2 regions of the Duganella sp. CY15W genome follow, and region 2 is predicted to be linked to the other one. Evidence: predicted binding sites of a transcription regulator. Region 2 holds the regulator's gene; the other holds the start of a gene.

Region 1 (4,347 bases), on a different contig from region 2:
TGGCCAACGTCATGCTGCCGCTGCTGGTGACCGGCGCCTCCAAGACGCAGGCCGAGCAGCGCGCCCGCGCCGCACTGGGCAAGGTTGGCCTGGGCGACCGCGCCGATGCGCAGCCGCTGGCCTTGTCGGGCGGCGAGCAGCAGCGCGTGTCGATCGCGCGCGCCATCGTCAACCGTCCGCAAGTGATCCTGGCCGACGAGCCGACTGCCAATCTGGACCGCGCCAGCGCCAACAAGGTGCTGGATGCGCTCAAGGCGTTCAACTCGGTGGGCGTGACCTGCCTGATCTCCAGCCACGATGAACAGATGCTGGATGCCGCCGCGCGTGTGATCCACCTCAACCAGGGTCAGCTGGAGGTGGCAGCATGACCTACTGGTTCCGCCAACACCGCTACGCGCTGAGCGCGGCACTGGTGCACCTGCGCCGTTCGCCCGGTGGTTTCCTGTTCAATATTCTGGTGGTGGCGATTGCACTGGCCCTGCCCTTCATGGGCGTGACGCTGCTGGACAATGTGCGTCCGATGTCGGAATCGCTGTCGGTCGATCCGGAAATCAGCGTGTTTCTGAAACAGGAAACTTCGCGTGAAAACGCCGAAGCGCTGGCGGTACAACTGCGCCAGGCCGTGAAAGACCGGCAAGCGAAGATCATCTTCACGCCGCGCGAAAAGGCGCTGGAAAACCTGAAAGACAAGAACGGCTTGGCCGATGTGCTGGCCACCCTGGGCGACAATCCGCTGCCGGACAGCTATGTGCTGAAGCTCGATGCCTTCCGCAACGCCCAGGCCGGCGGCGATGTCGACCAGCTGGCCGAACAGATCCGCAGCCTGCCCGGCGTGGATACCGTGCAGGTGGATTCGGCCTGGGTCAAACGCCTGGCCGCACTGCTGAACATCCTGCGCCTGGCGCTGCTGCTGCTCGCAGCTACCTTGGGCACGGTGGTGGTGGCGGTGATCTTTAACACCATCCGCCTGCAGGTGCTGACCCAGCGCGAGGAAATCCTGGTGTCCAAGCTGATCGGCGCGACGGACAGCTTCATCCACCGGCCCTTCTATTACACGGGCGCCTTGCTGGGCCTGAGTGCTGGCGCGGTGGCGCTCGGCGCAGTGACGCTGGCGCTGCGCCCGCTGAACACCGCGATTGCCGAATTTGCAAAATTGTACGCATCGGAATTCCAGCTGGCGCCGCTGCCGGCCATAGCGATTGCCGCCCTGCTGGCGCTGTCGGCGACGCTGGGCCTGATTGGCGCCCGCCTGTCGGTCAAGCGCCATACCGCCCGTCTCAACTAAGTCCTCTCCCGGTTCCGTGCGTCCGCGTACGGAACCGCGCCCTAATGCAGGTCTACGATGTTTTCCATCGTTAAGTCAGACCTAAGATCCATCCAGCATCCTAAATGCATCCAAAGTCTTGATAGCATTTTTACTATCAGGCTCATAAATTTTGAACGATTGGCACTCAACGACAGAGAGTGCTAATATATGTTCGAAAGAGTACGTTAGTGCTCATAAGCAATCTCAAGCGAAGGGAACGAAAATGACTATGATGTCCGTGGTACCTGCCAATAACAGCGCTCTGGAACTCGGGTTCAGCGGCAGCCTGGGTAACCTGGATGCCTACATTTCGGCCGTCAATCGCCTGCCGATGCTGACGCACGAAGAAGAAATCTCGCTGGCCAAGCGCCTCAAAGACCAAGCCGACCTGGGCGCCGCCCAGAAACTGGTGATGTCCCATCTGCGCCTGGTGGTGTCGATCGCGCGCGGCTACCTGGGCTATGGCCTGCCACATGGCGACCTGATCCAGGAAGGCAATATCGGCCTGATGAAAGCCGTCAAACGCTTCGACCCTGATCAGAATGTGCGCCTGGTGTCTTACGCCATGCACTGGATCAAGGCCGAGATGCACGAATACATCCTGAAGAACTGGCGTCTGGTCAAGGTGGCAACCACCAAAGCCCAGCGCAAGCTGTTCTTCAACCTGCGCAGCCACAAGCAAGGTCTGGACGCGATGACGCCTGCCCAGATCGATCAGCTGGCGAAAACGCTGGATGTGAAGCGCGAAGAAGTGATCGAAATGGAAACCCGTCTGAGCGGCCGTGACATTGCGCTGGAGTCGCCGACGGATGATGAAGATGACAAGTTCGCGCCCATCGCCTATCTGTCGTCGGAAGCCTCCGAACCGACCCGCGTGCTGGAAGCCGAACAGGTCACCCGTCTGCAGTCCGAAGGCCTGGAAGAAGCGCTGGGCAAGCTGGACGCCCGTTCGCGCCGCATCATCGAAGCGCGCTGGCTGGCCAACGACGACGGTTCGGGCGCCACGCTGCACACGCTGGCCGATGAATTCGGCGTGTCTGCTGAGCGTATCCGCCAGATCGAAGCCGCTGCGCTCAAGAAAATGAAAGGTGCGCTGGCCGCGTACGTGTAAGACCTCCCCGCTTCCCCCGGAATGCCGCCGGCGCAAGCCGAGCGGCATTTTTTTTGCCCCTCCTTTGACGTGGCGCTGACCACGTGCCGTTCGTGCGCCGCGCCTATGGTCTTTTTGCTAAGCTTGCTTTCAAAGGATGCAGGAGCGCTCTAATGAAAAAAAATATACTACGGCAGCTGTTCGTGCTACCGCTACTGGTAGCCGTCATGGCCGCGCTACATGCTTGCGGCAGCGCCACGGGCAGCGTGCGCGCACCGGCCCCGTTCACCACCACCTACGTGCTGCACCAGGGCGGCAGCGTTGCCCTCACGTCGGCCGCAACGGGCGGCGCGGGTGTGGCGTCCAGCGCGCCCGCGCTCAAGCTGGACCGGGTCAACGATAGCCGCTGCCGCAAGGACGCGGTCTGTGTCTGGGCGGGCTACATCAGCTTCAGTTTCGCGCTGGTCCAGCCTGATGGCAGCACCAGTAATTTCGTTCTGTCAGATAACATGCCCAACGGCACGACTACGATCAACCAGGGTGGCCTCAACTTCACGCTGGTCGAATTTGATCCCAAGGAAGTCCCTGCAAAAAATGAAACAACGCCGGATTATCGGGTAAGCTTAAAGGTGAGCAACACTAACTCACCTTGAACCTTGCCCACATGACCACGTTGATACGTCCCACCCGCACCGTTCTCGCCGCTTCGTTCACCCTTTCCATCCTGGTTTCCCTGGCCTTGCCGGCCGCCGCCAAGACACCGGTTGCCACCGGCACGGGCGGCGCCGTGGCCACCATCAGCGAGCCTGCATCGCAGGCCGCAATTGCCATCCTCAACCAGGGCGGCAATGCGGTCGATGCGGCAGTCGCGGCGGCGGCCACGCTGGGTGTGACCGATCCGTTCAGCTGCGGCATAGGCGGTGGCGGCTTCATGGTGATTTACCTGGCCAAGGAAAAACGCGTCATCACCATCGATCACCGCGAAACGGCGCCGGCCAGTTTTACGCCCACCGTGTTCCAGCAGGACGGCAAGCCGATGGATTTCGATACGGTGGTCGCCAGCGGCAGGTCGGTGGGTGTGCCGGGCACCGTGCGTGGCTGGCATGAGGCGCTGGACCGCTACGGCAGCATGAGCTTCCGGCAAGTGCTGGCGCCAGCCACCGTCTTGGCCGACAAGGGATTCAAGGTGAGCACCAATTTTTCCCATCTGGCGCAGGAGAATGAAGCCAAGTTCGCCATGTTCCCCGCCACTGCCGCGCTGTATCTGCGGAACGGCAAAGCCATCAGCGAAGGCACGCTGCTGCGCAATCCCGATCTGGCCAACGCTTATCGCACGCTGGCAGCGGGCGGCGTCAAGGCTTTCTACAGCGGCAAAATGGCGCGCGCGATCGTCGATACGGTCAACGCCCACAGCGGCCAGATGACGCTGGCCGATCTGTCCAACTATGAAGCGCGCCTGCGCCAGCCAGTACACAGCACCTATCGTGGTTATGATTTATACGGTATGCCGCTGCCTGGCAGTGGCGGCATCGCGATCGCCGAAGCGCTCAATATTCTGGAGGGCTATGACCTCAAGTCGATGCCGCGCGAGAAGGCCGAACACCTGTATCTGGAAGCGAGCCGTCTGGCTTTCGCTGACCGCAACGCCTACCTGGCCGATCCCGAATTTGTGGATGCCCCGGTGACCGGCCTGCTGAGCAAGGAATACGCCGCGCGCCGCCGTGAGCTGATCAACCCTGAGCAGGCCAGCGTGCAGGCGCCGGTGGGCGATCCCTACCCGTTCCAGAACGACAGCAGCATCCCGCTGCGTCCCAACGCCAACAAGCTGATTGCAGAAAGCGCGCACACCACCCATCTCACGGTGTCCGACAAGGACGGCAACATCGTCGCCTACACCTTTACGATTGAAGCATGGGGCGGCAGCGGCATCGTGGTGCCGGGCTATGGCTTC
Region 2 (4,347 bases):
CGATGCACGCGGTGGCGGCAATAGGAGTGAAACGGTGCAACAAAGACTGCGAAAAAGCCTGGGTGACGCGCATAAATGTCCTCAATCTGGTCGAGCGGAAGTGCTGCAAAACGCTATATCATAAAGCACCCTGTCCGCGACGGGGTAATTCTTTGTAACTGTAAAATTCCTACAAGAAACTTATGCCGGTCCGCAAGCACGTGCGGCCAGCGTCGGAGTGCGTTAAACTAGCGCCTAGCTAACCGCCAACCACACTATAGAGTTTCCAACATGGGTAATAATCCTACCGATCTGAAGGCCAGCGGCCTCAAAGCCACGCTGCCACGCATTAAAATCCTGGATATTTTCCAGAACAGCGAAGTGCGCCACCTGACCGCCGAGGATGTCTACAAAATCCTGCTGGCGGACAATATGGATGTGGGCCTGGCCACCGTCTACCGCGTGCTGACCCAGTTCGAGCAGGCCGGCCTGCTGAACCGCAACCACTTCGAAACCGGCAAAGCCATCTTTGAGCTGAACGCGGGCTCGCACCATGACCACCTGGTGTGCGTCGATTGCGGCCGCGTGGAAGAGTTTTACGACGAAGCGATTGAAGAGCGCCAGCATGCGATTGCCCAGGAGCGCGGCTTCAAGATCGCCGAACACGCGCTGGCGATTTACGGCAACTGCACCAAGACCGCCTGCCCGCACCGTCCTTGATTCCTGCCCCGCCCGGCAAGGCGGGGTACATTTAATTGTGGCTCAGCGCGTTGGACAGCAGCTTGGCCGTAATATCCACAATCGGGATCACGCGCTCGTAGGCCATCCGCGTCGGGCCGATCACGCCCAGCGTGCCGACGATCTTGCCGTTGGCCGTGTACGGCGCCGTCACCACACTCATCTCATCCATCGGCACCAGGCTGGATTCGCCGCCGATGTAGATTTGCACGCCGCTGGCTTTGCTCGACACATCGAGCAGCTGCATCAGTCCGGTCTTCTGCTCGAACATATCGAACATCTGGCGCAGTGAGCTCATATTCGACGACAAATCGCTGACCGACAGCAGGTTGCGCTCACCCGCGATGACCATATTGTCGCTGTCATCCGTCATCGCCTCGCTGCCCGCTTCCACTGCCACCTGCATCAGGCGGCCCATGTCATCGCGCAGCTGGCGCAGTTCCGTCTGCAGGCGCGCATGCACCTCATCGAAGGCCAGGCCGCCGTAATTCTGGTTGATGTAATTGGCCGACTGCACCAGCTGCGCCGGGCTGTAATCCACATCCGTCAACAGCAGGCGGTTCTGCACATCGCCGTTCGGCGCCACGATCACCAGCAGGATGCGCTTCTCGCCCAGGCGCAGGAACTCGATCTGCTGGAACACCGATTCACGGCGCGGGCTCAGCACCACGCCGGCAAACTGCGACAGCGAGGACAGCATCTGCGCCGCATTGGTAATCATCTTCTGCGGCTGCGGCGACTGCAGGCGCAGCTGCGCGCCCACGGCCTGCTCGTCGAGGTGCTGCACGGTCAGCAGGGTATCGACAAAGATCCGGTAGCCGCGCGGCGTCGGCACCCGGCCGGCCGAGGTATGCGGGCTGGCCACATAGCCCAGCTCTTCCAGGTCCGCCATGATGTTGCGGATGGTGGCCGGCGACAGCTCCAGCCCGGAGATTTTGGAGAGCGCACGCGAGCCCACCGGCTGGCCGTCCGCGATATAGCGTTCGACCAGGGCCTTGAGCAGGGTTTGTGCGCGGGTATCGAGTTGCATACTAAATATCAGTGATTGCCGGTGAAGATGTTCTGCCTATTATGCACGTCAATGCTGCATCTGCCCACGTATCCAGGCCAGCAGCTCGTCAAACGTGGCGCAAATCGCATCCGGCGTCACGCCCGCGTCCAGGTGGGCCGTGCTGCCGTGGCGGTTCATCCAGACCGCGCGCAGGCCGGCGCCCTGGGCGCCCTGCACGTCCAGCCGCAGGTCGTCGCCGACGTAGACGGCATCCTGCGGCGCCACGCCCATGGCCTCGCACGCGGCGCGGAAGATGTCCGGGTCCGGCTTGGCGCGGCCAAACGTGGACGAGGACAGCTGGTATTCAAAGTGGTGGTCCATGCCGATCACTTCAAGGTCGGCATTGCCATTGGTGATCACGCCCAGGCGCAGCATGCCCTGCAGCAGCGGCAATACCGGCAGCACATCGTCAAACGGCGTCACGCGGTTGCGCTGCACGGCAAAATGCTGCATCGAGCCTTCGATGTGGACCGGATCCTCGCCGGCCTCGGCAAAGATCTCGGCCAGCGCTTCGCGGCGCAGCTGGTATAAATCGGCGACCAGCTCAGGCCGGCGCTCCAGCAGCGCCATGCGGCGCACGCGCAGCTCGGCAATGCTGAATGCCTGCGCCACCCTGGGCGCATGCGCGGCCAGCCAGGCGTGCCAGCTGACTTCGGCGGCGGCAATCACCGGGCCGATCGGCCACAGGGTATCGTCCAGATCGAACAGCAAGGCTAAGGGGCGGCGTGAAGTCATGATCGGTCTACAAGGTGGGGAACAGGCATATTGTAAGGGCATGGTAGATTATGCGGATTATTCCGCTGGAGATCCCGTGCTGTTATCTACCTTGAAACGTGGGGCCATCGCCCTGCTGCTGACCGGCTGCGCCGCCACCAATCCGTCGCCAGCGCCAGATTTCACTTCCTACGTAGTACTGGGCGAATACGGCGCCGCCGTAGCCCGCGTGCTGATCGACGCGCCCGCCTGCCCCGCGATTGTCATCAACCAGCACAGCCAGCCCATGCAGCTGCGCGCGCCGGCCCAGACCATCGCGCTGCGCGCCACGCCCTCGGCGCCGGCGGACTCCAAACCGGCCGAATTTCCGCTGCTGACCTGCGAGACGCCCCTGCCGGCCGGCACCACCAGCGCCAGCGTGCTGGGCCGCGCACTGCCGCTGCCGAAGGCGGAACCGCAGCGCATCGTGGTGATCGGCGACACCGGCTGCCGCCTGCAAAAAAGCAGCAACAGCTGGCAAGCCTGCAACGACAGCCAGCAATACCCGTTTGCCACCACTGCCGCCCAGGCGGCCGCCTGGAAGCCCGACCTGGTGATTCACGTGGGCGACTACCACTACCGCGAAAACGCCTGCCCCGACGGCAACGCGGGCTGCGCCGGCAGCCCGTGGGGCTACGGCTGGGACGCGTGGGACGCCGATTTCTTCGCGCCCGGCGCCAGGCTGCTGGACGCGGCGCCGTGGATCATGGCACGCGGCAATCACGAAAACTGCCTGCGCGGCGGCCAGGGCTACTGGCGCTTCCTTGATCCGCGCCCGCTGCTCAAGGGCCGCGACTGCAACGCCGCCGCCGATGACGACGTCGGCAACTACAGCGATCCGTATGCGGTGCCGATCAGCCAGGCCACCCAGCTGCTGGTGCTGGATACTGCCAACACCACCTGGAAAGGCCTGAAACCGGGCGACATCGGCTATGCCAGGTACCAGGACCTGTACCGCAAAATGGCCGCGCTGTCGCAGCAGGCGCCCAACAACCTCGCCATCGCCCACCACCCGCTGCTGGGCATGGGCGCCGACCGCAAGGCCGACGGCAGCATCGTGCTGCTGCCGGGCGACGCCGGCCTGCAGGCGGCCATGGGCTCGGTCAATCCGCAGTACTTCCCGCCCGCCGTGCAGGCGCTGCTGTCCGGCCACGTCCACCTGTGGCAGCAGACCAGCTTCTCGAGCGGCCATCCGAGCCAGTTCATTGCCGGGTTTGCCGGCACCTCGGAAGACATCGTGCCGCTGCCGGAACGCTTGCCGCCGGGCGTGACGCCGGCGCCGGGCGCGGTGGTCGAGCACTTCAGCTCCTGGGTGGACGGCTTCGGCTTCATGACCATGGAACGCCGCGGCGCGCAGCAATGGCATGTGGAAGTGCATGATTTGCAAGGCACCATCCGCAACCGCTGCGAGCTCGACGGGCGCCGCTCCCGCTGCGAAGTGGCGCAGGTCAAATAAACCGGGCGACACACGCTGTTACATCCATTGAGCGTTTCAAGTTACCAAATGCACTAAAATACGGCCCACACGTGTAATATGCTGCCTCCCGTGCGTGCTGCCGGGCCTATTCGTTTTGGAGAGAGTTTTTATGAAAAGTTCGTATCTGCGTGCGGGTCTTGCCCTGCTGTGTGCTGTCATCCTGAGCGCCTGCGGCGGCAACAACGGTAGCCTCGCGCTGTCCGGCTCGGTTAACGGTCTGACCAAGACCGGCCTGGTGCTGATCAATAAAGGCAATGGCGAAAAGCTGCCTATCGAACCCAATACCAGTACGTTCGTGTTCACCAAGCTGCTGGCGACCGACGAACAGTTCGACGTTGAAATCGATACC

What was found. The regulator HrcA, encoded in region 2, represses chaperone genes, less so after heat shock. The targets are predictions, from matches to a motif close to TTAGCACTCNNNNNNNNNGAGTGCTAA.
Region 1: rpoH (RNA polymerase sigma factor RpoH) is a predicted target of HrcA. The motif match lies at 1,445-1,471, and genes of this name have one in related genera.

What each region holds. Positions count from the first base shown of each region.
Region 1 covers NZ_WWCQ01000004.1:268,587-272,933, forward strand. The annotation lists gene ftsE (cell division ATP-binding protein FtsE) at 1-368, shown strand, start outside; gene ftsX (permease-like cell division protein FtsX) at 365-1,285, shown strand; gene rpoH (RNA polymerase sigma factor RpoH) at 1,530-2,417, shown strand; gene GTP58_RS21245 (hypothetical protein) at 2,570-3,049, shown strand; gene ggt (gamma-glutamyltransferase) at 3,061-4,347, shown strand, end outside.
Region 2 covers NZ_WWCQ01000003.1:100,922-105,268, reverse strand. The annotation lists gene GTP58_RS15425 (outer membrane protein assembly factor BamE) at 1-73, opposite strand, end outside; gene fur (ferric iron uptake transcriptional regulator) at 271-699, shown strand; gene hrcA (heat-inducible transcriptional repressor HrcA) at 731-1,747, opposite strand; gene GTP58_RS15410 (HAD family hydrolase) at 1,796-2,503, opposite strand; gene GTP58_RS15405 (metallophosphoesterase) at 2,580-3,977, shown strand; gene GTP58_RS15400 (DUF3237 domain-containing protein) at 4,108-4,347, shown strand, end outside.